DNA from 3 places in the Fictibacillus halophilus genome. Region 3 is predicted to be linked to each of the others. Evidence: riboswitches for the same ligand, from Rfam matches in the RefSeq annotation. Region 3 holds a riboswitch; each other region holds the start of a gene.
What was found. Region 3 has a riboswitch for thiamine pyrophosphate ahead of thiT (energy-coupled thiamine transporter ThiT). Riboswitches for the same ligand answer to the same signal wherever they lie in the genome.
Positions count from the first base shown of each region.

Region 1 (10,296 bases), 2.0 Mb from region 3:
TTTTTTCCTGTAAATCCATTCTAAATGCTGTACAATGGAAATTAAAATCATTGAAATACTTTACTTTATGAAGTAAAAAGCAGAAGAAAGAAGATGACATAATGAAAGCGTATCGGACGTATGTGATTTTATTCCTGGTTATGGTGGTATGGGGGTTAAATGTAACAGCGACGAAAATCCTGGTTACGAACTTCATGCCCGTTACGATCACAGGAATTCGAGTTCTAACTGCTGGCTTGACCGTATTTCTGCTTCTCTTCACCATAAAAAAAGTTCGGTGGCTTACGAAAAAAGAGTTTTGGTATGTTTTTCTCGCGTCGATCTTTAATGTTGTGGCTCATCACTATTTTCTATCGATCGGCTTGACCGAGACAACAGCCACGAACGGCGGGTTGATCATGGGAATGTCACCACTTCTAACGACCATTCTAGCTATCTCGTTTTTAGGAACACCTCTCACTCTCTTAAAATCAATCGGACTTCTTCTTGGGTTCTCTGGCGTTGCGTTCATCGTTTTGGAAGGAAACAGTCAGGTAGCAGGAATCTCGTTCGGTGATGGATACATTTTATTATCTGTACTCACGCAAGCTGTAAGCTTCATTCTGATCAAGCGAGTGGCACACACGTTAGATCCGCGACTCATGACCGGCTATATGATGGTGATCGGTTCACTGTTTCTGATCGTGATCGGATTGATCGAAGAGCCACAAGGATTTGCAGGTGTTGTTGAGAATTCAACCGTTTCGTTATGGCTGATCTATTTTGCTTCAGCTTGTATTGCTACGGCTGTCGGCCATATGCTCTATAATGAGGCAATCGGTAAAATCGGAGCATCTGAAGCTTCCATTTTTATAAACTTGAATCCATTTTTCGCCCTAGTTGGTGCCTATCTATTTTTAGGTGAACAAATTTTGTTTCAGCATATTTTCGGTTTTCTGCTCATCATCACAGGTGTCCTCTTAGGATCTGGTGCTGTTGAGGAGATACGGAACAGAAAATTACGCAAAAAACACGCGGCTTAAACTTGGCGAACGAACATAAAAAACGACCAGAGGTTATAAAAACTCTGGTCGTTTTCTTATTACACGCTAGCAGACACTGCTTTTTTCTTTCGTTTTTGCAAAACAACATTTTGAATCGTTAAAAAAACATTCCCTACCACCCAATATAGAGGTAGAACGGCGGACAGCTTCCATGCAGAGAATAGAATGATGATCGGCATCACATAACCCATCATTTTTATTTGAGGATTTGAAGCAGCAAGCTCAGTTGTACTCATTTTATATTGTATGAACGTGGTTAACGCCGCTAACACCGGAAGCAGATGCAGAGGATCTGCTGTTCCAAGGTTAAACCAAAGAAAGTTGTGCAATGCAATTTCTTTCGTTTTAATGATTGCATAATAAAACGCAAACAGAATCGGCATCTGGATCAAAAGGGGCAAACACCCCATGGATAACGGATTGACTTCATGTTTTTTATAAACAGCCATTAATTCATTTTGTAATTGCAGTTGAGACTCTCGATCTTTTCCTGTGTGCTTTTCACGTAGCTGTTGGATCTCCGGCTGAATCTTCTTCATCTTTTCCTGATTTTTCGTTTGTTTCAATGTTAACGGCATGATCAGAAATCGTATTACAATTGTTAAGATGATAATCGCGATGCCATAGCTATCGTTAAACAGATACGCCACATATTGGATAAGCTTTGAAAACGGGTAGATGAAAAAATGGTTCCAGATCCCCGGGCTCTCTGCGGTAATGGGTGCGTTGTTGCAGCCAGATAATAGAAAAATAGCTAGTAATGAAAGAATGGATACATACTTCTTCAATTCTTGTTCCTCCTTGTTTTTTAAATCTTTAAGCAAACAAGGAGGAAACGTGTCCTTCTTTATCATCAGGCGTTTCTTTTCTAAACATTGTACGTGCGATTTCGTCGCGAATGAAGCAATAATTTTGAACGAGGTGAGAGTCGGTTATCCTCTTCTCGGAACTTAGCCTGTCCTGTTTCACATGGTGATTTAATCTATGAACAAGAGATTGATTAACGACCGAAAGCTGCTTAGCAATAATGAACGTTAGTGCGATACTAATGGATAAAACTAATGCGTCCGTTTGATAGATCAGATCAAAAAACTCCATAAATCAAATCACCTCCTATACTTCATTATACAGAGTTTTCACCCTATATATCTATGATATAGAGATTTCGCCTCTGCCGTATTCTTCGTGCCATGAACAAGCGCACGGCCATCTTTAAAAAGAACGAGGCGATGACTGCCACTTTGAAGCTCTAGTAAATAATGATTACAACGAACCTCACCATGTGGGAGTAACCTTCTCTCCATCTCTTCTAAATTAATTTCAATCGTATGAGCGGGACGAATCTGAACGGTATCCCGCCCGCAAAGAACAGCTGTTTTTAACGCAGCACCTTTCTCTAAGTAAGGATACGTAGGGTTAGCCCCACAAGATGGACAATCTACCTTCTTCGCTTTTCCCATCCCTAATTGAACATGCTGATTCGTCCACGTATCAAATGTTACGATTTTCTTCCGAATGGATGCATAGTCTTCAACTAAAATCTTTAGCGCCTCAGCTGTTTGATAGGCTGTGACCATCTGTACGGCTGGAGAGATAATTCCTGCCGTATCACATGTTTGGCCGTTCGCCGGAATCTTATCAAGCAAACAGTTCAAACACGGTCCATCCCCAGGTAAAATCGTGTAAGAAATACCATAGCTCCCAACACAAGCCCCATAAATCCATGGTATCTCATATTTCTGAGCTAGATCGTTGATCAACAGACGCGTTTCAAAGTTATCCGTTGCATCCATGATCAGATCGATACCAGAGATCAATTCTTCTGCTTCCTCGATCCCCATGTCCATCACATGTGCTTGAATTTCTACTTCAGAATTAATCTGGTTCAATCTATTTTTTGCAGCGATTACTTTTGGCAGCTGTCTCTTCGCATCTTCTTCAGAATAGAGCTGCTGACGCTGAAGGTTCGTCCAATCCACGTAATCACGATCAACAAGAACGATTCGTTTCACCCCTGCACGTGTGAGAGCTTCAGCGCTTCCTGCACCAAGCGCACCTGCACCAACGATCAGCACACTTTTTGTCCGTATTTTTTCTTGCCCTTCTATACCGATTAGGCTAAACAATTCCTGCCTTGAATAACGTTCATTCACTTCACACTCAACCCTTCTAAAGGACTGCTCGCTGTTGCCGTTTCTTTTCTTGGAATTCTTCCTGCTTCATACCCTAGCTTTCCAGCTTCTACAGCCATTTTCATCGCAAGGGCCATCTTCACAGGATCTTTCGCACCCGCTACGGCTGTGTTTAACAGCACACCATCCGCTCCGAGTTCCATCGCGATCATCGCGTCACTCGCACTGCCGATTCCTGCATCAACGATTACGGGAACCTTCGTTTGCTCGATGATAAATTTTAAATAAAGCGGGTTGATGATTCCTTGTCCTGAACCGATAGGAGAAGCGGCAGGCATGATTGCATGTGAGCCCAGCTCTTCTAATCGTCTAGCAAGAACAACATCATCTGACGTATAGGGAAGCACGATGAACCCTTCTTTTAATAGCTCTTCTGTTGCTTTTAACGTTTCAACTGGATCCGGCAGCAGCGTTTTGTCGCATCCGATGACTTCTACTTTTACCATATCACATAATCCTGATGCTTTCGCGAGTTTTGCGATGCGCACCGCTTCTTCCGCTGTTTTCGCGCCAGCTGTGTTCGGTAACAATGTGTATTTTTCCAGATCGAGCATCTCTAAAAAGTTTGGCTGACTTCCTTCAAAGATGTTCATCCGACGAACTGCAAAAGTCAAAATCTCAGAACCAGATACCTCTACCGCTTCTTTTTGTGTTTTGAAGTCCGGGTATTTGCCTGTACCTAAAAGTAATCGTGATGAAAAGGAATAGTGTCCAATGTTTAACATACCATCAACCTCCGCCAACGAATCGAACAAGTTCGATCTTGTCGTTTTCTTTTATTTGAGTTTCTCTTTGTTTCTGATTATCAATAATATCTTCGTTCACTTCTGCAATCACAACTTGGTCATGTAAGTTAAGGTGCTTCAGCAAATCTGTAATTGACTGCAAAGAATTAGGCACCATGACCTCTTCTCCATTTATCATAAGTTTCACGAATGATATACCTCGCTTTCCATATAGTCAGCAATCCTTTTTCCAGTTATGGCGGAAAGCAGAATGCCGTTTCGATAATGCCCCGTCGCAAGAATGAGACCCTCTTTATGTGGATGAGGACCGATATAAGGAATTCCTGATTCTGTTTGCGGACGGATGCCTCCCCATGCTTTTTCAAAACAAGCACCACTTAGTTCAGGAACGATCTGTTTTGTCTTCTCCATTAATTCAAAGAGACCTGAAAATGTAACTTCTTCATCAAAGACGTGTGGTGTACTTGTCGCGCCAACAAATATTGTGTTTTCTCGCTTTGGAACGAGGTAACAGTTTTTGTATTTTACCGTACCTGTGAGTAGCGGACGCTGTGTTTTAAAAGAAAGACATTCCCCTTTTACCGGCACCATTTTTAGTGAAGGTTCTAGATCAGAGCTCCACACCCCACCAGCTACTATGACGGAATCAGCATGAAACGTTTCTTTCGTTGTTATGACACCTGTCACCCTGTTGCCAGTTTGAAGAAGCTGAACCACTTCCGTATGCTCTTTTATCTCGGCACCGAGAATCTCTGCGGACTGATATAGGGCTCGAGTAAGCTTAACTGGTGACACTTGACCATCTTTTTCAAAATAGAGAGCTCCCTTTACAAGTGGCGACAACGCAGGTTCTTTCCTAAGCAGGTCGTGTGCTGGAAGCCAAAAAACTGCTTCACCTTGATCTTGACGCTTGGCCGCTTCTCTTTTTAGTTCATCCGCTTCTTCCTCTGTAAACGCCAGTTCATAGATTCCTTTTTGAATGAGTTCGATGTCTATCCCGCAAACGTTGAAAAGCTCCTGTGATAGAGAGCTGAAGGAATCCCGACTTTCTTTTGCCAAGGAATAGAGTGGATGGTCGGTCTTAAACTCCATCTCAGCTCCGAGCATGCCGGCTGCAGCACTAGACGCCTTACTTCCTATGGTTTCTTTTTCAAGAAGCAGCATACGTTTGTTTTGTTTACAAAGCTCATAGGCGATGGAACAGCCGATCACGCCGCCTCCAATAATGATGGCATCATACGTTGTGCGCATCCCACACCTCCAGTTGTTGTTTGTACAGTTTTACAGCTTGTAGTGGTGATTTTGCTTCTAAAATACCTGACATGACGGCGATTCCAGATGCACCTGTTTTAATGACATTCCGTACGTTTTCTGATGTGATGCCTCCGATCGCGATGACCGGAAGTGTAGTTTGATCCACTACACGTTGAAGCTGATCTAACCCTCTTGGCTCCGCATTACGTTTGGAAGCCGTCTTAAAAATATGACCATACATGATGAAGTCGGCGCCGCTTTGTTCAGCATCCTGTGCTTCTGAAACAGAATGAACAGAGCAGCCCATCACCATTTCAGGCAGAGCTCTTCGCACTTGTGACACATCTAAACTGTGATGTGCCAGCTGAACACCTTTTACGCCTGTGCAAAGTGCTACATCCACTCGATCATTTACAATAATTTTAGTGGAAGGCACTCCTGCTTTCTGAAGACGTTCGATAAGATGACTGACTTCTTTGGCAGACTTTGTTTTTTCCCGTACATGCAACATCGTCATATACGGATGAATGCTTTCCGCTATAGTTACTAACTCATCAACACTTTGCCTGCCCGTGGTAATCACATGAAGCTGTTTTTCCACAATAAAAAACCACCTCCTTTATGTAGCAAAGAGGTGGTTTCACAGTTTTAAGAAAAATGGCAAGTTTATCTGATCCACACACCACTTCCCTACGCTGGTTCTAACCAAATCAGGTTCCAAGGGTCTTAAAGTTCACTCTAATCTCAGCCTTAACAAAGGCACCCCTAGTAGTAATGATTATTTAATTTTCTATAAGACTAGTTTAACGTTTAAGGGCTTTCATAACAACCAGTGAGTTATATTAATACATTTATTATCACCTTTCATGTCTAATTGTCGCTCACCTAGGGAATACCATTTACATGAATTAAATGAGGAGTGTGGTGTGAATGAAGTATTTTATCAACGTTAACAAAAGTGTAGAAGAAGAGTATGGAAAGATGTTTGTTTATGATCCTGAACGCAACAAGGAGAACGAAGACGAGCTAGAAGTGTTGAACAATCTTGACGAACAAGACAAAGGAAAACCTTATATTTTTCCGAAAAGCTTCTTGTTAGAGGTTTCGGCTGAGGATTATAAGAGGTATGCTGAGGCAAAAAGAAATAATAAAGATCTGAAATCAGTTACTGAGGCTATATTAGAAAGGTATAAAAGATAAGAGCTACCGAATTAAGTAGTTCTTTTTGCTCTATGAGTCAAAATCTCATTCCTATGAGTCTAAACTAGGTTTCTATGGGTCTAACTCGCCAATCTATGAGTCAAAATAGATGTTCGATGAGTCCTGCTTCATTCTATGAGTCAAAATCCAAGCTTTATGGGTCTAAGCTAAAACTCTTTGGGTCATTCCCCCATTTCCCCACTCAAAAAGGATGCCTCATCATGAGGCACCCCTTTTTTACGGACGAATAAACATCTGTGTCCAATATGTCTTGTATCCTGTTGTACCTTTTATATAACCCACACCAATTTGTGAGAAGTTATCACTTAAAATGTTTGCTTTGTGACCTGGGCTATTTATCCAACCTGTCATAACGGCACTTGTTGTCGTATAACCAGCAGCAATATTTTCTCCTGCAGAAGTATACGTGATACCAAACTGTTTCATCATATCAAACGGTGAGCCATATGTTGGAGACGTGTGGTCAAAATAGTTTTTTACGAGCATATCCCTAGATTTTTCTCTTGCTACATTGCTCAATGTAGGGTTTAAAGATAACTCTTTCTTGCCGTTATTTAAACGATATTTATTAACAGAAAAAAACGTTTCAAGTTCATACACATTTTGCTTACTAATTGTTCCAGTAGATAAGTGAGTTTTATATGTTGGATCGGTTAGATGAAGTGATCCTGTTTCTTTATAAGTTGCTGTATTTGAACTTTCATCCCAAGTTACATCAAATCCGTATGCTTCCCCAACTAAACGGAGGGGTATGTATGTACGATTATTAATAATAGCTGGTTTAACATCAGATTGCTGAATATAGAATTTATTACTAAATTGTTTTTCTAAAAATGGTGAATGAATGTTGATAGCAAGCTTAGCCGTTGTTCCAGCCTTTGATAATTGCGAGGTAACCATGTTTGTTGATGAATTCCATTTTACTTCAGCGTTCATTGATTCAAAAACCGGTCTGAGCGGAACTAACAATCTATTGTTTTTCACAATAGGTTTCTCATCTGGAAAAACAACACTATTATTTCCAATTTTCACATTAAATGATTCCGCAGATACGTCTGCGCTATTAATTCCTAGGACTAATAGACCTGTAGCAAGTAGACTCACAAAATACTTCATACTCTTACCCCCTCTAAAATCATATATGAATATAGCATATTTTTTCTTAAGTAAATCTTTAAAACTAAAACAGTAAAGAAAATGTAATCTAAGGAAAAAGATGCCACTCCCCAAGAGAAGCAGCACCCTATCAAACTAATTCTTATTAATCGTCATCAAGATATCCTTCGTGTTCTTACCAATCGCTCCACCGTCATTTTTGAAAATAGTAGATTTATTCTCTTCTGACGGTTCGATATGAATGTTCAGCTTGTTCTCTCCTGCACTCAAGTTTACCGTGTGCGTGAACGTCATGTCATCGTTAATCGTAACCGGCTGACCGTTGATCGTCATCACACCTTCTTTAATGGCATTTCCTTTTAGGGTGATCGTGTCTGATGTTACAGTCTGGCCATCCGTATGAGAGGTAACGACAACCGGCATATCGATCCATCGTAGGATCTTATCTTGAACGACCATCGAATTACCGCCTTGGTTCGTGACAACAAAACTCAGGTCTGTTCCTGTTGCACCATATCCGTAATAGCTTACATCATCATCGTTTGGATTACCCGGTGTATGGTCAGCAAGACCCTCTTGATCCCAAGAGCTGTTCTTTGCGTATTTGTACGTAATGACTTCACCTTCTTGCGCTTCAAACGTATATTCATAATCGTTTGTTACGGCGCCGCCACGCGTCATCTTCCACGCACCTGTGTTCCAGCCGTTCTTGCTGCCTGGCATCGTAATATCCACGCCTTGTGGTGTATAGGCTGGTGCGTTCACTTTCATTGTGACTTTTACCATAACAAGGTCAGGCGTAACCTGAACGGCGTTCGACTTCACACTGTTACCGGCTTTGTCATAGATGTGCACTTCGTAACTGTAGACTTTTCCGTTCGTTACGTTCAGATCTTTATACGTTGTGGCACTTGTATCAAGGACTTGGTCAATGACTTCTCCATCACGAACAATCGTGAACAGATATGGCTCGTTCGCTCCTTCTACAGACCACTTCAGATTCACTTGTCCTGACTCTTGCGCTGGTTTCTCTAATGTTACAGATGTTGCAGGAGCAGTCGTGTCATCGCCTTTTGTAAAGGTAACCGTCTTTGTTTCACTTGTGACCCACGTTCTGCCTAGGTCGGTTGAGAACGCGTAACGATATTGATACGCTCCCTCTTTAAAAGGTAAGAAATCTGCGCTAAACGTGTTGAATTCTCCGTTTTGTGCTGTGTACGTTCCTTTGTGAGATGTCCAGTTCGTCTTGCCTGGCTCTTTTACTTGCAGCTCACTCTGTAATCCTTCTGCTACATCGGTCTCTGTTTCACCAGTGATTTTGATATCTGCTGAAACCGTTTGTGGCTTAGATAGGTCGATCACACCATTCTTTAACGCTGTTACATTTGAAATGTTATAGTTTCCGTCCTTTAACGCCACATGAGGAATCGCAGCTTTTGATTCTGTTTTTAGAGATTCGTTGTTGTTTTTATCAATTGCAACGACAGCGAAATAGTATTTACGTCCGTTATCCAAGTTATCAATCTTAATTGAGTTGCCTTTCGTTTCTGCTACCTTTTCATAAAAAGCACCAGAGATTGTGGTCTGATAGACAGCGTAACGTTTTGCGTCACCTTTCCATGAAAGCGAAACAGAGTGACTGCTTTCTGACGCTTTTACATCTTTCACCGCTTTTGGCGCTTTCAGATTCTGGTGCTTATCCGAAACGAGCATACGACCACTCATCGCAGGAACGGTTACTGTTAGCTTTCCATCCTTTACAGCTGTTTTGTATTTTTTGTTAAGCTGATCTGTTAGCTTTACGTTGTTTACGATCAGCTTCTTCACGTCCAGTTCAACGGTCTTATCTTCGTTGCCGCGGTTTGTGATTACAAGAGCTGCATTCTTCTTATCTGTACGTGCGTAAGCAAGCACATCTTTTTCAGCGTATAGATGGTGAAGCTCACCATAGCTGAAGAGATCATGGTAATCACTACGCACTTTTCCAATGTTTTGATAATGCTTTACAAGATTTTTGTCTTCAGAGCCCCATGGATATGTTCTTCGGTCGTCCGGATCTTTAGAGCCCGTAACGCCCGCCTCATCTCCATAATAAAGAGTTGGTGCACCAGCATACCCCATCTGTAAGATCGCCGCGAGCTTCAGTCGTTTTACGCCTAGCTCGTGGTCATACTTTGGATCCAGTTCAGCACGCTCGTAAGAATCTGTTCCGTTTCCTAGGATAAACGCTGCACGAGGTGTATCATGAGAGCCCATCAAGTTCATAAGCGCATAGAATGCTTCTTGTGGGTAATCTTCAAACACTGCGTTCATCTGGTTTTCTGCGCCTTCTGCGTTACCGTTCTTCAAGTAATCGATCATCGCACCGCGGAAACGGTAGTTCATCACAGAATCATACAGATCGCCAAGGAAGTATTCAGATGCATCATCCCAGATCTCACCTAGGATTAATGGATCTTCTTTCTTGCCTTCCTTCAGTTCTTTTCGGAACTCTCTCCAAAACTCTGTATCTACTTCGTTCGCAACGTCCAATCGCCAGCCTGATGCGCCACGATCTAGCCATGATTTTGCAGCAGAATCTTTGTCATACATGATATAGTCTGCGAACGGCTTGTTGTTCAACTCAGAATCATAGTCTACTGCTTCACCTGGAATCGATTTGATTTCCGGAAGTGAGTCAAAGCCCCACCACGCCTGGTATTTATAAACGCCGTTCACTTTTTC
Region 1 is NZ_JAEACF010000001.1:3,060,805-3,071,100, forward strand. It holds gene I5J82_RS15645 (DMT family transporter) at 102-1,022, shown strand; gene yidC (membrane protein insertase YidC) at 1,082-1,831, opposite strand; gene I5J82_RS15655 (hypothetical protein) at 1,860-2,141, opposite strand; gene I5J82_RS15660 (MoeB/ThiF family adenylyltransferase) at 2,180-3,196, opposite strand; gene I5J82_RS15665 (thiazole synthase) at 3,193-3,960, opposite strand; gene thiS (sulfur carrier protein ThiS) at 3,965-4,159, opposite strand; gene thiO (glycine oxidase ThiO) at 4,165-5,232, opposite strand; gene tenI (thiazole tautomerase TenI) at 5,216-5,836, opposite strand; TPP riboswitch at 5,906-6,012, opposite strand; gene I5J82_RS15685 (hypothetical protein) at 6,166-6,435, shown strand; gene I5J82_RS15690 (stalk domain-containing protein) at 6,673-7,572, opposite strand; gene I5J82_RS15695 (pullulanase X25 domain-containing protein) at 7,708-10,296, opposite strand, start outside.
Region 1: it holds a riboswitch for thiamine pyrophosphate, as region 3 does, so the genes downstream of both, tenI (thiazole tautomerase TenI) here and thiT (energy-coupled thiamine transporter ThiT) in region 3, are expected to answer to the same signal.

Region 2 (10,296 bases), 290 kb from region 3:
CGGGTTTTCTGCTTTTTTTTCTTGGTCTGGTTATTTAAAAGAAGAATTTAATAGTAAAGAATTTCGCGGAAACATTGTTAAAAAAGAAAGAACTGAGAAAGTAATAAGTATTGGGAGTTCATTTGTAACAGAACCACAATACACTCTTTTTTTTGAGAATGGCAAGAAGTTACATGTACCGAACGCTATATATATAAAGGCTAAAGAAGGCAGCCATATCGTGCTGATGAAACAGAAAGATAACATCACTTTAAAACAAATAAGAGACTGAAATCTAAGTTTCAGTCTCTCATTCGGGTAAGAATCTAACATCAGTATTTGGAAGAAACGGATTATGGATAGAAAGAAAATAAGCTAGTCCTAACATGATGATAAAATAACTTATGAAAAATAGATCATTTCTCGAAAAACCGATCTCATAATAATAAGTTCTCTTTCGATCCGTCTGAAATCGTTTTGCTTCCATTGAAACGGCAATGCGATAAGCTCTGCGAATACTCTGCGATAATAATGGAATCGCGAGCCTCTGCATTCTTTTTAGGAAGTGATTCTTTTGTTCTAATCCTCTCACTCTTTGAGCATTTATAATGATTTGGTATTCCTCAATCATAATAGGAATTAATCGTATGGCCGCCATAAAACTATAAGCAAACTTGGGAGGTAGTTTAAGCTGTTGCATGAGAGAATAAAACAATCTGACTGGTTTAGTAGTTAAAGCGAATAGTAAGCCAAGCATTGCAAATGACAAAGCTCTAAATCCTAAATGAATTCCTCTTATCAAACTCTCTTCTGATACTTGTACATATGCCCATTTATAAAGAATCGTTTCTCCCTTTCCAAATAAGATCATGGAAGAAGAAGTTGAAAGAAAAACAAGCAAGAAAGGCAGAGATAGAAAAAGTAATTGCTTGTAAGAATATCCTGTGGCAAAGATAAACAGAAATAAGATCACAAATGAAAAACCAACCATATAATTCAGATCATGAATGGTGATGGCAAATACGAACAAACCCAATATCGTTAATAGTTTTAAAGAAGGATTTATGCTGTGTAACCAGGTGTGTTTGCCATTAAATAATGAGTTCATGCAGAATCTCCTTCTCGACTTTTGTGCTTTTGTTGAGTTGATGATCAGTTACAATTTTACCGTTCTGTACCTCCCATAAGCGTGTTGCAAACTGATCTGTAATATGGCGATCATGTGTGACCATTAGAATGATCGTTCCTTTTTGACGCTCTTTCTCAATCCATTCTAAAATTTCGAACGTGTTTATGGAGTCTTGACCAAAAGTTGGTTCATCAAGAAGTAAAATGATTGGTTTTTGCAAAAAAGCGGTTGCCACACTTAGACGTCTCTTCTGACCGACAGAGAGGTGGTAAGGATGTTGGTCCTTCTTACTCATCAATTCAAGAGAAGAGAGTATCTCTTTTGCATTTGTTTCAATTTCCGGCTCGTTTTGTAAACCATAGGTAACTTCGTCGAATACCGAATGAGTTAAAAATTGATATTCTGGATTCTGAAATACGAGGTAAACCTGTCCAGATATATCTTTCGTTTTTTGAATACGTTTCTCATTCAAAAGATAGATTCCAGATGTTTTAATGAGCTGCATTAAAGCTAACAATAATGAACTCTTTCCTGCCCCATTTTCACCCATTATCGTAATCCATTCTCCTGATTGAACTACAATATCATCTACCTCTATTTTTATTTCTCTATTTTGATACCCTTTAAAATTTTGTAGCTTCAGAGCGTTCTGATATTCAATCTTATTTACCGCGATCGGGTTTCGTTTATATTCGGTCCATGCACCAGGGTACCAAATTCCATACTCTTTGATTTTTTCCTTATAATGAGTAAAGACCATCGAAGTGTTGCCATCAGCAAGAACTTCACCATCTGGTGTAAATACAATAAGACGATCAGCTATATCCAGAATTTTGTCAATTTTATGTTCAACAATAATCAACGTTTTATCTTTCCATATTCTTTTAACCGTTTCCCAAATTTGTTCTGTTCCCTTTTCATCAATAAAAGCGGTTGGCTCATCTAAGAATATGACATCCGGTTCTAGCGCTAATACAGAGGCAATCGCTAATCGTTGCTTCATTCCACCTGATAGATGTTGAATCGGTGTATGAATGTTATCAAGTTCAAGCCCAACCTCTTTTAATAGGGAACAAATCTTGCTTTCCATCTCCTCTCGTGGCACTTCCAAGTTCTCAAGTACAAATGCTAATTCTTCATCAACATATGGCATACAGAACTGGGTATCAGGATCTTGAAATACAAATCCCCATTGATCAGGGATTTGTATTTCCTCACACTTCATAGGAATGTCTATTGTTCGTGGTACTAAGCCTGAAAGAACTTGCAATAGTGTGGACTTGCCACATCCGGAGGTGCCAAGAAGAAGCACTTTTTCACCACGATTAAAAGACAAACTCAAATCTTTAAACAGCATTTCCGATTCACCTGGAAACTTTAATCTTAAATTCTTAACAGATGTTATACTTGTCATCTAACCACCTCTGTTATTGATTTAATGCGTCATGATCCTTTTTTGACGAAGATCGTACTAAATTCGTCACACCTGTAGCTTCTAAAGCTTTTACGATAGAAACGGCAAACAACCCTGTAAATAATATAGAACCGATTAATCTAAAAACGATAAATAAGGTAAGGTTCCATGTTGAAAGATCCCCAATATATCCCTTGTAAAAGTCCATGATTAAAGATCCTGCACATGAACTTAACGCTGCGAGCGAAATGACAAAAAGGTCAAACCGTTTATAGCCAAATGCGAACAGGATAAATTCTGCAAACAATCCTTGAATGAGTCCGTATAGTAACACTTCAAGTCCAAACTCAGAACCCATTAAAAATTCTCCAGAAGAGGCAGCGATTTCCGCTAATAGTGCAACTCCAGGTTTACGAATAATTAAAAACGCAACCGTCGCTGCCATGAACCACATCCCATATATCAACTGATCGATGTGTAGACCAATTGGTTTAACAGCATAATAAAGAGGTCCCCAAATCTTATACAAGATACCAAATGCAATAGAGATGACTACCGTTACAAGGATATCCGTTAACTTTAACCCTTTTTGCATTCTACCCTTCACTCCCGATCGTGGCTGGATTCAGACTGAATGGAATCGGCCATTTTTCCAATGTATAAGCCATCTCCCAAAAAGAATATTCGTACTGACAACTGATTAAGAAATGTTGAATCATTTTGCTTTTTTCCTGGTCACTTGCGTTTTCAGCCAATTGATTCAATCTATCGATCTGTTCATTTACCAGTTCTGAGAACCATTCACCGCCATATGCAGCGATCCACTCCTGATAGATCGGCTCTTGTGGTTTTGCTCCTTTAAACGTTTCACCTATTTCTTGATAGATCCAATAACATGGTAGAATGGCAGCGATAATTTCTCCTAAGCTTCCAGACTCTGCCACTCGGTAAAGGTGTGATGTATAATGATAAGCAGTTGGAGCGGGTTCAAAACTTGTCAGTTCTTTCTCTGTCACCCCCAACTGTTTCATAAACGTCTCATGAAGTCCTAACTCAGCGTCACTAGTACCTTGTGCATGTACCGCCATCCTAGAAGTCGTATACAAATCCTCAGCTCTTGCAGCGCCCATCGCTTGTATTCTTGCAAAATGAGATAAGTAATATGAATCTTGTAAAACGTAGTATCTGAAGCATTCTAATGAAAGGTCACCATCTGCAATTCCTCTTACAAATGGATGTTGAAGGTTTGCTTCCCAAATAGAAGCGGCTCTTTCTCGTAAAATATCGGTAAATGTGTTCATATGAATCCTCCTTGTTTTATCCAACAAAAAAACCACTCTCAGCTAAGAAAGTGGTTGTATTTGGAGAATTCAAGAAATAAATAAGACTCCGCAACACCACTTCCCTACGCTGGTATAATCCAGATCAGGTTCTAAGAGTCTCAAAGTTACACTTTGATCTCAGCCTTATAAAAGGCACCCCTAGTGGTTCGTTTTTATGTAGTTGGTTTCTGTCTTAAATGATAGCAGTCTCATTTAGATTGTCAACTGTTTTTAAGAAGCACGACATTTATATAGCAAAGAAAGGGCAAAGCCTTAGTATGGCTTTACCCTTTAGAATCTTCATTTATTTGCTCATCGCTTCTGTTAAAACAGGCACGATTTGTTTTTTACGAGAAACAACACCTTTAAGAACTGCTGTATTGTTTTCTAATTTAACGTTATATGCTTCTTCAACAGATTGTGATCTCTTACCAAGAGCTAAGGCTGTAGAGTCATTTGTTAAAATATCGGTTACAACAAACATAAATAGGTCTAGACCTTTGTCAGCAATAACTTTAGTGATCGCTGATTCCAAGTCTTCTTGATGTTGTAATACATCGCTAGCATCAACCGTATTTACTTGAGCAACTTCAATTTTGTTTTCTCCAATGTTAAATTCTTTAGCATCAAGTGAAATCAATTCTTCAACTGATTTATCACTTAGGTCTGCACCTGCTTTTAGCATTTCTAAACCGTACTTTTCCGCATCTACTCCAGCAATTTCAGCAAGCTCGCGTGCCGCGGCAACATCTTCTTCTGTACAAGTAGGCGATTTAAACAACAAAGAGTCAGAAATAATTGCAGAAAGCATAAGTCCTGCAATGTTTTTCTCAACTTGAATACCTTTCTCTTTGTACATCTTGTTTAAGATTGTAGCTGTACAGCCAACAGGTTCAGCACGATAGTATAAAGGGTCGCTTGTTTCAAAGTTCGCGATACGATGATGATCAATAACCTCTAATACTCTTACTTTATCAATGTCATTTGCACTTTGTTGACGTTCGTTATGATCAACTAAAATAACTGCGTTTGTTTCAGCAGAGACATGTTCAACTAAACGTGGAGTCTCAGCTTTAAAATAATCTAAAGCATATTGTGTTTCACCGTTAATTTCACCTAAGCGAATAGCTTCTACATTTTGTCCTAATTTAGACTTTAAGTCAGCGTAAACGAGTGCTGATGTAATCGTGTCAGTATCTGGATTTTTGTGTCCAAAAATAAGTACTTTTTCCATGCGTCTACTCCTTATAAATAAAAGAATTGTTTTTTAGCCTAAGCCTTATTTTATCATATATATAAAGCTTTTGGCTTTTGGAGTTTATTGTAGCATGGAAAAAAGCCTTAAGGCAAAACCGTACTTCCCATCAACGATAGATCAACTTGACGTGCACAATCACGTCCTTCTTGAATCGCCCAAACGATTAAACTTTGACCGCGCCTAGAGTCACCTGCTGCAAATACTCCATCTACATTTGTTCTATAATCACCATGTTTAGCATTGACTTTGTTGTGTTTGATTTCCACGCCAAATTCTTTTAAGACTGGCAGTTCTGTCCCTTCAAAACCAATAGCGATGAAAACAAGATCTGCTGGCCAGATCTTCTCAGATCCCGGAATTTCTTCAAAAACCATATTCCCGGCATCATCAGATGTTCGTTTCATTTGAATCGTGTGAAGTTCTTTTAGACGACCGCTTTCATCTGATACTATTTTTTTTGTTTGGACAGAATACTCTCTTGGATCATGACCATATTGAGCAGTTGCTTCTTCATAAGCATAATCCATTGTAAAAATGTTAGGTTGCTCTGGCCACATGTTTGCATCACTGCGCACATCGGGAAGTTTAGGATGCTTACCAAATTGAACGACACTCTTACACTTTTGCCTCAGAGCCGTAGCTACACAGTCAGCACCCGTGTCGCCACCGCCGATTACGATTATATTCTTACCTTCTGCATCAATAAGTGGCTCAGAAACTTCGATATTTAATAATCTCTTCGTTGCCTGGGTTAAATAGCTCATAGCAAAATGAACACCTTCAGCTTCTCTTCCTTGAAGAGTTAAATCTCTTTGTTTCTGTGCACCTGTACAGAGAATTATAGAATCATACTCATTCTTTAGTTCTTCAGAGGTAATATCTTTTCCCACCTCAGTGTTAAGAATGAAATCAATGCCCTCTTGTCTTAATAATTTGATTCGTCTCTCCACCACATCTTTATCCAATTTCATATTAGGAATTCCATACGTTAACAAACCACCAGCTTTATCTGCTCTTTCATAAACTGTAACAGAATGACCCGCTTGGTTTAGCTGATCTGCTGCGGCAAGTCCAGCTGGTCCTGATCCAACGATAGCAACCTTTTTCCCTGTTCTTTTTTCTGGAATTCTAGGTTGAATCCAGCCGTTTTCAAAGCCTTTATCAATGATTGCTTTTTCTATATTCTTTATCGTTACAGCAGGTCCAGCTAACTCAACTGTACATGAGCCTTCACAAGGAGCAGGACAAACCCTTCCTGTGAATTCTGGAAAATTGTTTGTTTTCATTAAACGATCAAGTGCTTCTTTCCATTTTCCGCGATAAACCAAATCATTCCACTCAGGTATCAGATTATTAATAGGGCAGCCTGCAGCAGCCCCATTAATCTCAAAACCGATATGACAAAAAGGTGTACCACAATCCATACATCTTGCGCCTTGCCTTTTTAACATATCTTCAGGTTGTTTTTCGGTATATTCTTTCCAATCTTTAAGACGTTGGAGAGGCTTTCTCTCTATTGTTTCTTCTCTTGGGTATTCCAAAAATCCGGTTGGTTTGCCCATTTAAAATCTCTCCTCTCATCTCGATTTATTTCAGAATTAATTTTGTCGGCCCAGGTCTACCACTTGCTTTTGATGGGCTAGATCCAGCTTCAAAAGCGTTCATGATCGCTTCATCTTCTGTATAACCCGCTTTTTTCTCTTCTTCTATTTTCTTAATCATCTCTTTATAGTCATGTGGAATGACTTTCACAAAGTGCGACTGTTCCACTTTCCAGTTTTGTAATATTGCAGAGGCTTTTTTACTCTGAGTGTATGAAAAATGATTAATAATCATCTGCTTAACTCTTTCTGTTTCTTCAGAATCCATTAATCTCTCAAACTCAATACCTTCTTTGTTACATAACTGTTTTAATAAAAGAGGCTGATGGGTGTAGATATAGGCGATTCCTCCACTCATACCTGCTCCAAAGTTCTTGCCAACATTTCCTAAAACAACCACTCGACCGCCGGTCATGTACTCACAACCATGATCGCCAATGCCTTCGACAACAATGTTAGCCCCACTGTTTCTAACTGCGAATCTTTCACCAGCCAAGCCGTTAATGTATGCTTCGCCACTCGTTGCGCCATAAAAAGCAACATTACCAAGAATGACATTATCATCAGCTAAATATTCTGCTGATTTAGGAGGTGCGACAATTAATTTACCCCCTGATAATCCTTTTCCAAAATAGTCATTGCTGTCTCCGTTCAGATAAAGCGTCATGCCACGTGGCACGAATGCTCCAAAGCTTTGTCCAGCAGACCCAGAAAAATTAAGAGTTACGGTATCTTCAGAAAGCCCTTCTTCGCCAAATCGTTTCGTTATTTCACTACCAGCAATCGTACCTGCTACACGGTTCGTGTTTTTAATCGGTAGGTTGAGTGAAACAGTCTTCTTCATTTCTAAAGCTGCCTTTAGCTTCGGTAAAATCTCATTCATATCGAGTGATTGATCGATCTTATGATTTTGAGAAGTCTGTTTCGTACGAACACCGTCTACTTGATAAAGAAGCTTTGATAAGTCAAGATGCTTCGCTTTCCAGTGGTTTTTTGCACGATCACCAACTGTTAAAACGTCAGTGCGCCCGACCATTTCCTCCATCGTATGGAAACCGAGTTGAGCCATGATCTCACGAATTTCTTCAGCCACAAATCTCATATAGTTGACCACATGATCAGGGTCACCCATATATTTTTTTCTTAATTCAGGATTCTGTGTAGCTACACCGACAGGACATGTATCAAGATGACAAGCACGCATCATGACACAACCTAATACAACGAGAGGCGCTGTAGCAAAACCATATTCCTCAGCACCTAACAACGCAGCAAGCACAACATCTTTACCTGTCATCAGCTTCCCGTCTGTCTCTAGCGTTACGCGTTCACGAAGACCATTTAGCATCAACGTTTGGTGTGTTTCAGCAAGACCTAACTCCCAAGGAAGTCCAGTATGTTTGATACTTGTTTTTGGTGAAGCTCCTGTTCCACCATCATAACCACTGATTACGATTACATCAGCTGCGCCTTTTGCGACACCGGCAGCAATCGTTCCAACACCGGATTTCGCAACAAGCTTAACGCTAATTCTTGCTTCACGGTTTGCGTTTTTCAGGTCATGAATCAGTTGCGCCATATCTTCGATTGAATAAATATCATGATGCGGTGGTGGAGAGATTAATCCTACACCTGGAGTTGATCCACGAACATCTGCTACCCAAGGATATACCTTATTACCAGGCAACTGCCCACCTTCACCTGGTTTGGCTCCTTGTGCCATCTTAATCTGCAGTTCATCTGCATTTACTAGATAGTGGCTTTTTACACCGAATCTGCCTGAAGCAACTTGCTTAATGCTGCTTCTTCGGTTATTGCCAAGTTCATCTGGAATAAATCGAGCAGGATCTTCTCCGCCTTCACCACTATTGCTCTTTCCACCTAAACGGTTCATTGCGATAGCAAGTGATTCATGCGCTTCTTGACTAAGAGAGCCAAAAGACATCGCGCCTGTTTTAAAGCGCTTTACAATCTCTTCTACAGGTTCAACTTTATCAAGTGGTATTGCGGTTGTTTCAGGGGCAAATAAGAATAAATTTCTTAAGAAAGTCGTTCTCTCGTCATCCGCCAGTTTTGAGAACGTTTTAAAAAGTGAATAATCATTCTTACGACAAGCCCATTGGAGCGTATGAATCGTTTTTGGATTAAAAGCATGATGTTCACCAGTATTTCTCCATTGAAAATCACTTCCTGAATCTAATGTCTCATCAATGGTCTCTTTAAAGCCTTGCTGATGTCTCAAAATAGCCTCTTTTTCAATCTCAGCTAACGTGATTCCATCAATTTGAGAAGCTGTGGCTGGAAAATATTGATCGATTACTTCTTTACCGATTCCAACTGCTTCAAAAATTTGAGCCCCTCGATAACTTTGAACCGTTGAGATTCCCATTTTTGACATTACTTTAACAATGCCGTCCGTTATTCCTTGTTTATACGTTTTAATCGTCTTTGATAACGATAGGTTAATATGCTCATCTTCAATCGCTTCTTCAAATGTCTTATACGTCAAATATGGATAGATAGCATCTGCACCGTATCCAATGAGCGCTGCAAAATGATGAACTTCTCTAACTTCACCTGATTCAACGATCAAACTTACTTTGGTCCGAAGTCCTTCTTTTACAAGGTGATGATGTAGAGAACTAACAGCAAGTAAGACCGGAATAGGAATATTTAACTCATTCATTTCTCTGTCTGACAAAATTAATAAAGTTGCTCCACCTTGTATACCTTCTTCTGCACTTCTAAACAATGCTTTTAAACCGAGTTCTAAATCTTCCGAAAATAAAATCTGCAGAACTGCCGTTTTAAATTCATAAATCATGTTATCTGTAATTTGATTAAACTCATTTGTTGTTAACACAGGAGAATTCAATTGAATTCTCTTAGCGTTCTGCGGTCCAGGATGCAAAAGATTTCCTTCAGCTCCAAGCAGCGTCATCGTAGACGTGACAATCTTCTCACGAATGGCATCGATTGGTGGATTGGTAACTTGCGCGAATAGCTGTTTAAAATAATTGAATAATGATTGAGGATTATCAGACAAAACAGCTAAAGGTGTATCATTACCCATAGACCCAATCGGGTCTTTTCCTTCTGTAATAACAGGTATTAAATATTTGTGAATGTCTTCATACGTGTATCCGAACGCTTTTTGTTTACTCCTTATATTTTCTACGATGATTCCCGGCTCTTCGCCATCTTCATCTAATTGATGAAGTCCATTGGTAAGCCATAGTTCGTATGGTTCTTTACTCGACATTTCTGTTTTGATCTCATTGTCCGTGATGATTCTGCCTTCTTCTAGATCAATTAAAAGCATTCTCCCAGGACTTAAACGCTCTTTGTACAGAACATTCTCTTCTTCAACTTCAATAACTCCTACCTCTGAAGAGAAGATAATGTAATCGTCTTTCGTTACATAATATCGAGCCGGACGAAGACCGTTTCGATCGAGTATCGCTCCAATTTGTTTTCCGTCTGTAAAAGAGATGGCTGTCGGCCCATCCCATGGCTCCATTAAACAACTATGATACTCGTAAAAAGCCTTTCTCTCTTCTTCAAGATGAGGGTTCTCACTCCATGGTTCTGGG
Region 2 is NZ_JAEACF010000001.1:1,333,135-1,343,430, reverse strand. It holds gene I5J82_RS06985 (energy-coupling factor transporter transmembrane component T family protein) at 290-1,087, opposite strand; gene I5J82_RS06980 (ABC transporter ATP-binding protein) at 1,071-2,522, opposite strand; gene I5J82_RS06975 (ECF transporter S component) at 2,536-3,117, opposite strand; gene tenA (thiaminase II) at 3,119-3,823, opposite strand; TPP riboswitch at 3,908-4,015, opposite strand; gene I5J82_RS06965 (manganese-dependent inorganic pyrophosphatase) at 4,149-5,078, opposite strand; gene I5J82_RS06960 (glutamate synthase subunit beta) at 5,186-6,664, opposite strand; gene gltB (glutamate synthase large subunit) at 6,690-10,296, opposite strand, start outside.
Region 2: it holds a riboswitch for thiamine pyrophosphate, as region 3 does, so the genes downstream of both, tenA (thiaminase II) here and thiT (energy-coupled thiamine transporter ThiT) in region 3, are expected to answer to the same signal.

Region 3 (10,296 bases):
TACTAATAGTAGTATATAGTATCAATACTCTTCTTTCAAGATTAATCTAGTCTTTCTTTGTCGAGCACACCTTGCCTTGTTAAAACTTCTCGGATCAATCGATACGTTTCATCTCTCCAGAACTCTTCTGATTGAACGAGTCTAGCCGCATCGTTTCTAGCCGTTTCTAAAATTCGATAATCATGAACGAGGTCCGCTACTTTAAAGTTCGGAACACCGCTTTGCTTATTACCGAAAAAATCACCTGGCCCACGAAGCTCAAGATCTTTTTCTGAAAGCTCAAACCCATTTGTTGTTTCCGTCATAATCCTCATCCGTTCTTGACCTTCCTCAGATTTCGGATCTGCGATAAGGACACAATAGGATTGTTCGCTGCCACGACCCACTCGTCCTCTTAACTGATGAAGTTGAGAAAGTCCGAATCTTTCAGCGTCATATATGACCATGATGGTAGCGTTTGGAACATTCACCCCGACCTCTACAACCGTCGTAGAGACAAGGATCTGACAAACATTCGCTGCAAACTTTCTCATCACTTCATCTTTTTCAGTGGAATGCAGTCTTCCGTGCATGAGACCTACTTGGTAGGTATGGAAGTAAGCACTTAGTTGAGCATGAACGTCTATAGCATTCTGCACATCTATTTTTTCTGATTCTTCGATTAATGGACAGATTACATAAGCTTGTCTGCCAGATTCGATTTCTTTTCTAATAAAATCAAGAACACGTTCAAGCATTCCGTGTTTAGCCCAATGAGTGATGATTGGTTTTCTTCCTGCTGGCATCACATCAATTGTTGAAACATCCATGTCTCCAAACGCGGATATTGCAAGTGTTCGTGGGATAGGAGTCGCCGTCATAAAAAGAACATCCGGACTCTCCCCCTTTTCCCTTAACACCCTTCTTTGGTTAACACCAAACCGATGCTGCTCATCTGTAATTACCAGACCGAGACTATTAAAATTCACTTCTTCTTGAATAAGCGCGTGTGTACCAACCATGATCTGAATCTCACCTTGCTGTAAAAGGTTCAATGTTTCATTTCGCTTTTTCCCTTTAACGGAAGACGTTAAAAGGGCTACCGTTATTCCGAAAGGAGCAAAAAGCTCTTTCAACGATTGGAAATGCTGTTCAGCAAGGATTTCTGTTGGAACCATCAACGCTCCTTGTCGGTTAGCCGTAACTGCTGCATATAAAGCTACAGCCGCAACTACTGTTTTACCAGAACCAACATCACCTTGAAGCAGCCTGTTCATTCGGCTAGAATCTGATAGATCTCTTAGTATTTCTTCGACTACCCTCAGCTGCGCTTCCGTTAACTGAAACGGTAAAGAACGAATAAACGTGTCTACTTGGTTTCGATCAAACTGCAAAGCTGCTCCTTTAGATTGCTGTCTGTTCCATTTTCTAAAGATCTGCATCTTTAGTTGAAAATACAACAACTCTTCATACGCCAGTCTTCTTCTTCCAGCTTTTAACGCTTTAAAATCTTCAGGGAAATGCATCATCTTAAGAGCTGACTCTCGATCTGGTAGTCGATAGGATTCACGAATCTCTTCGGGAAGAGGATCCTCGATCTGTCCAGAAAACTGCCGAAATGCTGAATCTATAATTTTACGCATCGTTTTTCCATAAAGAGAGCCTTTGACCGAATAGACCGGTTCAATTTTATGGTCATCACTGAATGTACCAAAGTGAACATCACTGACAGTTAACGTCATTTTATTCCGATCCCATTTACCTGTTACCGTAAGCGTCTGACCTAAAGCAATCTGATTCTTTAAGAAAGGCCGATTGAAGATCGTAGCCGTAATCAAATATTTACCGATCAACATTCTAAATGTTAGACGCGATTTTTTCTTTGGAAAATAACGCAGAGAAGGTTCAGAATGAACCTTCCCTTCAATCGTTGCTTTTTCATCATGTGCAATCTCTGCGAGATCTTTCTTTTGGTAATCTTCATATCGATAAGGTAAATATTCTAAAAGATCTTCTACTGAATGAATACCCATGCTAGTTAGCTCTTCAGCTTTTTTCTCTCCAATGCCATTTACAGTTGTTATAGATTGATTCAGCATCTTTACTTCTCGTTCAGTGGGATGCCGAAGATTTTTGCTTCAAGCTCTCTTCCTGTTGGTGTAGCTGCTAACCCTCCAAGCGCAGTTTCACGGAGAGCAGATGGCATTGATAAACCGATCTTATACATAGCATCGATTACTTCGTCACACGGAATACGGCTAACAATCCCAGCAAGTGCCATATCCGCCGCTACGATAGCATTGCTTGCACCCATTGCGTTTCGTTTTACACAAGGAACTTCTACTAAGCCTGCAACAGGATCACAAACGAGTCCTAGCATGTTCTTTAATGCAATGGCCATCGCTTCGGCCGATTGCGAAGGAGACCCACCTGCTAGTTCTACGATCGCGGCTGCTGCCATCCCTGTAGCAGAACCTACCTCTGCTTGGCATCCACCTGCTGCTCCAGAAATAGAAGCGTTGTTTGCTACAACAAACCCAAACGCACCTGCTGCAAATAAGTACTCGATCATCTGTTCTCGGGTAGGGTTTAATTTTTCTTTCAACGCAAAGAGAGTACCAGGAACGACTCCTGCAGATCCTGCAGTAGGGGTAGCACAGATCGTACCCATCGCCGCGTTCACTTCATTCGTTGCCATCGCTTTACTTACTGCATCTAGCATCAGTTCGCCAGATAGAGACTTACCAGATTTAATATAGTTTTGAAGAAGCTTTCCATCCCCGCCGGTTAGACCAGAATGAGATTTCACATCTTCTGTAATTCCCCGTAAGACTGCTTCTTCCATCACTCTTAAATTTCGATCCATGAATCCTATAACTTCTTCTCTAGAGCGTCCAGTAACATCCATTTCTTGCTGTATCATAATCTCTGAGATCTTACATTTTTTTGATTCTGCTAATTCTATTAATTCAGCTACATTACGAAACATACTTCTCACCTCTTAATCGTGTATCTTTACTACTTGTTGAACAATTGGGAGAGAATTTAGTTCGTCAATGATGATTTCATCTGCATTTTGATCAATCTCAATAACCATCAATGCTTCTTTCCCTTTTTCTTTTCTTGATACTTCCATATGACCAATGTTGATCTCATGCTTTGCCAATATATTTGCCACTCCTGCTATCGCTCCATATTTATCATTATGAACGATCAAAAGAGCTGGATGATTTCCAGATAATCGTAACTCAAATCCGTTCAGTTCAGTAATCTCGATTTTCCCGCCACCGATTGAAATTCCTACCACTTCAATCTTATCGTCCTCATCACCAATAATGACACGAGCCGTATTAGGATGGTCGGTTATTGCGTCCTCAGCCGTCATCGTAACCATGATCCCTTCTTGCTCCGCTATTGTAAGCGCATCCACAATTCGAGTATCAAACGTGTCATAATCAAGAATTCCGCCAACAATCGCTACATCCGTCCCATGACCACGATAGGTTTTAGCAAAAGAGCCATAGAATGAGATGGTTGCGTACTTAGGTTTCCTGCCAAATAGGCTTCTCGCTACTCGTCCGATTCGTGCAGCGCCGGCTGTATGTGAACTAGAAGGTCCTATCATAATGGGACCGATAATATCAAATACACTTTTATATTTCATGACGTTCTCCTTCAAGTTGCATTTTTTCCCAATAAAATAAGTATTCCCTCTTAACTTTATCACACTTTAAGTTTAAGAGAGAATACTTTTCATTTTTTACTCTACTGATAAGATGAATGAATAGATCGGTTGCTTACCGTTATGAATTTCAGCTTCAGCATCTGGATACTTTTCTTCAATAAATTCAGCAAGTTCCTGCGCTTCTTCTTCAGAACTATCTTCACCATAGATAATCGTAACGATCTCTGAATCTTCATCGAGCATATTTGAGAGTAGTTCTTTCGTAACTTCTTGTTTATCTGTCTTAGAAGTTAGAATCTTTCCTTCTGAGATCCCCATAAAATCACCTTTTGCAATTTCAACACCATCGATCGATGTATCACGAACTGCATAAGTGACTTGTCCTGACTTAACAGAAGTAATGGCTTCATTCATCTTCTTTTCGTTCTCTGCCATATCAGCAGAAGGATTGAAAGCTAATATAGAAGCGATACCTTGTGGCACTGTTTTTGTGCGGATGATTACAACTTCTTCATCAACAACACTTGCAGCTTGTTCAGATGCCATGATGATATTGCTGTTATTAGGAAGAATGAACACTTTCTCAGCATTAACCTCAGCAATCGCTTTTACGATATCTTCTGTACTTGGGTTCATCGTTTGTCCACCTTGGATAACTGATGCACCCATTGATGAAAACATCTCTTCGATTCCTTCACCCATCGCAACCGTAACGATACCATATTCCTTTTTCTTCTCAGGAGTAGATTGTGAGTACGAAGGAATCACTTCGTTCTCGCTCTCTAAAATCGCTGAGTGTTGCTCACGCATGTTTTCGATCTTGATGTTGATCAAGCTGCCATAACGATGTGCAAGTGTTAGCATGTTACCAGGTTGTTCCGTATGGATGTGAACCTTTACTACGTCTTCATCAGCAACAACTAGCAAAGAATCACCATGTTGACTTAACTCATTACGGAAGTTGATCTCATCGAATGGATTACTTTTGATCTTTTTATCTTCGAACCTTACCATGAATTCTGTACAATATCCGAAATGGATATCTTCCGTCTTCATGTGCATCTGAGCTTTATGATGCTCAGCGTTAACAAGATCACCCATGGAAGGAGCGTTAACAGATACTTTTGGCAGCTCTTTGCCTTCTAGGACAGCCAAAAACCCTTCATAAACAGTGACTAACCCTTGTCCACCAGAATCAACAACACCCACTTCTTTTAGAACTGGAAGTAGATCAGGAGTACGGTTTAAGGAAGCTTTCGATTCTTTAACAAGCTCTTTCATAATGTATAGGATATCGTCTGATTTTTTAGCTTCTTTTACTGCTTTTCTTGCAGCATCTTTAGCTACAGTTAAAATCGTACCTTCTACTGGTTTCATTACAGCTTTATACGCAGTTTCTACACCTTTATCAAATGCATTGGCAAATTCAGCAGCGTTAATCGTCTCTTTTCCTTCGATTGATTTAGAGAATCCTCTAAACAACTGTGAAAGAATAACACCAGAGTTTCCGCGCGCTCCCATAAGTAGGCCTTTTGCAAAAGCACTTGCAACAGCACCAATTTGAATAGAAGTGTTTTTTTCTACTTCTTTAGCACCAGAGGTTATCGTTAAATTCATGTTCGTTCCTGTATCACCATCTGGTACAGGGAAAACATTAAGTGCGTCGACCATTGCTGCATTTCTTGTTAGATTTGAAGCACCCTCGAGTACCATTTTTGAAAACTTTTTTCCATCTAATACTTTTAAAGACACAAAACTTCCTCCTAACTAAGGGGTTGTCACCCTGACACCCTGAACATAGATATTGACTGAGTCAACCGCCAAACCAAGCATTTGATCCAGGGTATATTTCACTTTGTTCTGAACGTTATGAGCCACTTCAGAAATCTTTGTTCCGTAACTAACGATGATGTACATGTCAATATGTACTTCATCCTCTTCTTGTCGAACAACGATCCCTCGGGAGAAATTTTCACGTCCTAAAAGTTCAGTTATTCCATCCTTTAATTGCTTCCTTGATGCCATGCCAACAATTCCGTAACAATCAATTGCGGCTCCACCGGCGATAGTGGCAATTACTTCATTAGAAATATCAATTTGACCATAGGTTGTTTTCATTTCAATGGACATGCTTACATCCCCCTTTAATTTGTTAAATGGCTAACAAATATTTTACTATACATCAGCCTATTTTGAAAGGACTACTACATTTCACACTATGTAAATAGTATTGTCAAGGAAATTTACTTGAAAACCTTTTACGAATATGTTGCATTGCTTCTGAAGTCATGCTAATATTATTTAGTATTTAACATACGATTGAATTGATGCAAAGCTTTTTTGCTGTAAAGGAGGTTCACCTACATGGCTCGTAAATGTTTTATTACTGGAAAAGGACCTAAAACTGGTAACAAGCGTTCTCACGCAATGAACAAATCAAAGAAAAGCTGGGGAGCTAATGTCCAAAAGGTTCGTATTCTTGTGGACGGAAAGCCTAAACGCGTATACGTATCTGCTCGTGCCCTTAAATCTGGCAAAGTTGAACGTGTATAAATAAAAACAGCAGCAGCCGCTGCTGTTTTTTTCTTTGTCCAAAAGCACTTTGATAACCAAAATAGATTCAAGTGGACAGTATTTTTTAAAAAGTCGACAGTAAAAAGCTGAAAGCGGACAGTATTTTTTTTAAACCGGACAGTAAATTTTAAAAACTAGACAGTATTTTATTATCATTCATAAAACCAAACAAAAAAAGCGCACAAGCGCTTTTTTTGTTTGTTATCCTTTTTTGAAAGAACCTAAGACGGCACGTACGAAGCCTCCCAAGAATTTAGGAAGTTTAATGGTATAAAATTTCATCTTACCCCTCCTCCAGGCCCATAAAAAATGATAAGAGCTAAACATAAATACTTTATTCCCCTTTTTATAAAAAGGTGCTTTGGGGGCCTGTATTCCGTGATTTTTTAATCACGGCTCTTTACCATCAATATTATGCCGGAGTCAAAAGAATAAGTACCACTTTTATTTACAAGCTCATTGGAAACACATAATGATGATCCAGCCTGAAGCTTAGCTTGTTCTAACGGATATTTAAATCCCTCTAAAGTTATGCCTGTCACTTCTTCACTTTGAGCTAGAAACGAGATGTATGAATATCGATGATCCTGCTCAATATCATAACATCCCGGTAAATGTAGAGAGATTTCATTTCTGTTATCAATAATTTTAACGTCTGTACGTACTCTCAGAGATCGATATAATAATTGGATGTTCATCAATTCATGATCTAATCTTCCACCAGTAGCACCAAATATGAGTATTTGTTCCGGGTTCTGTTCCAACGCCCACTCTAGTGCGAGCTCCATGTCTGTAGCATCTTTTTCAGATTGATATTTGTTCACTTTTATGGATGAGTCTAAAATAATTTTTTTCTCATCATCAGAAACAGAATCAAAATCGCCAAATGCATGCTGAGGGAAGATGCCATTTTTTAATAGAAAGAGCGTTCCTCTGTCGACACCGATCCAAATGTGATTCCTTTTGAGATCATAGGGCTTTAGATCAGGGATCAGATGTTCAGGACCACCTGCGACGATGTTTATCTTCATGCTGCTTGGTGATGACCATTACGTGCGGCATGTAGTAGTTTCGGTGCTGTATTCGTTAATAGAATGACAACTAGCGCCGTAATCGCAAAAATAACAACCATAAATGATCCATTGTATAAGAACGAATAAAGCCAAACATTCATTTCTTTTGGAGCAAATTCACTAAAGAAAATAACACCAGATAATACATGCGAAATTAACCTTAACGTACATCCTACAAAAATCCCTAGAACCATTAAAGCTGTTCTTTTTGATCTATTTTGAGCAAGTGATGGTGCGAATGCACCTGCTACTCCCGCTAAAGCAAATGCAAGCGGATAATCAAGTATGACTTGTGCAAAATAATAAATTTGAGGATTGATAAGAAGTTGTAACAACCCAACGACTAATCCGGTAAAAACCCCTGCTTTTAAACCTCTTCTAAATGCTAAAAGAAAAATAGGAACCATTTCGAGAGACACCGATCCACCTTGTGGCCAAATCCCTTTGAAGCTGATCAATCCTAAAATGAGTGAAAGTGCAGCCATAATCGCAATTTCAGCCATTAATAGTACTTTACCATTGTTCATTAATACTCCCCCTAGTATGTCGTTAGAATAAAAACAAAAAAAGCAACCGGCATGTGAGCTCGGTTGCTTTTGAGTTTTACATTCAAAAAGTCATACGACTCCACATCCCTACGCAGGTATGATCCAGCTTCAGGTTCAAAGGGTCGGGAGAACACTCCCCTCTCAGCCCTTTAAAGGACTCCCCCTGTGGTTGCTTATTTTATTTTTTCAATTAATTATACACCACGAATGGCTGCTATTGCATCCTTTAAATCTTTCTTCCCATAAATGGCAGATCCAGCAACTAATACATTCGCACCAGCCTCGACACAAAGACGAGCCGTTTCAGGATTCACTCCACCATCAACTTCAATTTCAACATTCAATCCTTGAGTTTTAACTAGATCGGATACTTCTTTGATCTTGGGCACTACACTCTCAATGAACGCTTGTCCACCAAATCCAGGATTAACGGTCATTAACAATACAAGGTCAACATCTTGAAGTATATGTCTGATAGAGTCTACTGAAGTAGCTGGATTAATAACCACACCAGCTTTTACTCCATGTTGTTTAATCAGTTGCACCGTTCGATGAAGATGTGGTGATGCTTCTACATGCACAGAAATAATATCAGCACCTGCTTTTGCAAATTCTTCAATGTATCGATCTGGATTTTCTATCATTAGATGTACATCTAATGGAAGTTTCGTTACAGGGCGAATCGCCTGAACAACAAGCGGTCCAATCGTGATGTTTGGTACGAAATGACCATCCATCACATCGACATGAATATAATCCGCACCTGCTTCTTCTACAGCTTTTATATCATCGCCTAACCTGGAGAAGTCAGCCGACAGAATGGAAGGAGCTATTTTAATCATCAGTACCTCCGTTTTTGATCTTTAATTTCTTGTAAAAAGCTTACGTAATGGTCATAGCGGAACTCTGGAACGACTCCATCCTCTACTCCCTTTTTAACTGCACATTTTGGTTCTGACGTATGTGAGCAGCCTCTGAACTTGCAATCTCCTCGAAGCTCATTCATCTCTGGAAAGTACATCGATAAATCTTCTGCCTCAATGTTTAAGAAGTCTAACGAGCTAAACCCAGGTGTATCAGCAACTAACCCATTACCGAAAAGAATGAGTTCCACATGACGAGTCGTGTGCTTCCCTCGGCCTAAATGGCTTGAGATCTCGTTTGTTTCAAGCATTAACTCTGGATTGATCGCATTTAAAAGGGAAGACTTACCTACACCAGACTGCCCTGCAAAGACGGTAACTTTATCCTTGAAAAGCGGATAAAACATTTCAAGGCTATCATCTGTTTTCGTCGAAGTTGGAATGACTTCGTAACCTAGTGTTTTGTACGCCTCAATATAATGGTTGATCTCCTCAATATCATCAGCTTTCTGTATAAGGTCCATTTTCGAGATACAAATAACAGGCAAAATATCGTTCGCTTCGATGTGAACAAGGAAACGGTCTAATAAAAGCGTGCTAAAATCAGGTTCAGTAGCTGAAAAAACAAGAATAGCTTGGTCTACGTTCGCGATAGGAGGACGAACTAATTCGTTTCTGCGTTCCTTCACATCAAGAATGTATCCATCTGTTATATTGCTTGACTCGTATTCTACCCAGTCCCCTACCAACGGATTTACTTTCTTTTTGCGGAAATTTCCTCTTCCTCTGCATTGGAAAACTTCAGACTTACCATTTTCCTTAACGTAATAAAAACCGGCTAACGCTTTAACAATTCTTCCTTCAGGCATGCTTAATCACCATCGTCCCCTTCCTCATCATCTCTACTCATCCGTCCACTAGCACCTCTAGCGTCATCATAATTGATCGTCTCAGATTCCTCTTCTTCTCCGTTGATATACACAACGTATGAAGCAGAGCCACCTTCAGCAATCGTTAGAGGTAGCTGATATTTCTTTTTGTCTGTGACCTGTTCTTCCACAAACACTTCATTTGAGGCATTCTTATCTGAAAATACAATCTTTACTGTAACTGGCTCTCTTTTGTCCTTCTTATCTACCTTTACTTCAATATCTTTTGTTACCTTTCGATCTTCAGCAGGTTGGTCCTCTTCAGTAGGTGGTGGTTCTTCTTCTACTGTTTCTGGACCATCTGAAAGAACAACAGAAATGGTTGCTCCTTTTTCAACTTGAGTGAAAGGCGATGGAGTTTGCGAGATTACTCTTCCTTTTTCGACTGTATCAGAGAACTCTTTAGAGAATTCAACTGTAAGTCCAGCATTATCAGCAAACGTTTTTACATCTTGCTCAGATGCACCGATTAAGTTCTCAACTTGAACCGTTGGGGTTCCAGAACTAACCGTTAGTGTAACTTCCGTCTCTGCAGGTGTTACTTTTTCATCACGATCAGGACTTTGTTCGAGCACAGTACCTTCTGGCTCAGTGTCTGACTCTTCATAGTTGATATTGACCTGTCTGAAACCATCTTCTTTTAAA
Region 3 is NZ_JAEACF010000001.1:1,045,940-1,056,235, reverse strand. It holds gene recG (ATP-dependent DNA helicase RecG) at 42-2,078, opposite strand; gene sdaAA (L-serine ammonia-lyase, iron-sulfur-dependent, subunit alpha) at 2,081-2,968, opposite strand; gene sdaAB (L-serine ammonia-lyase, iron-sulfur-dependent subunit beta) at 2,981-3,643, opposite strand; gene I5J82_RS05575 (DAK2 domain-containing protein) at 3,740-5,416, opposite strand; gene I5J82_RS05570 (Asp23/Gls24 family envelope stress response protein) at 5,432-5,794, opposite strand; gene rpmB (50S ribosomal protein L28) at 6,029-6,217, shown strand; gene spoVM (stage V sporulation protein SpoVM) at 6,440-6,520, opposite strand; gene I5J82_RS05555 (thiamine diphosphokinase) at 6,625-7,269, opposite strand; gene thiT (energy-coupled thiamine transporter ThiT) at 7,266-7,838, opposite strand; TPP riboswitch at 7,927-8,033, opposite strand; gene rpe (ribulose-phosphate 3-epimerase) at 8,054-8,701, opposite strand; gene rsgA (ribosome small subunit-dependent GTPase A) at 8,701-9,591, opposite strand; gene pknB (Stk1 family PASTA domain-containing Ser/Thr kinase) at 9,594-10,296, opposite strand, start outside.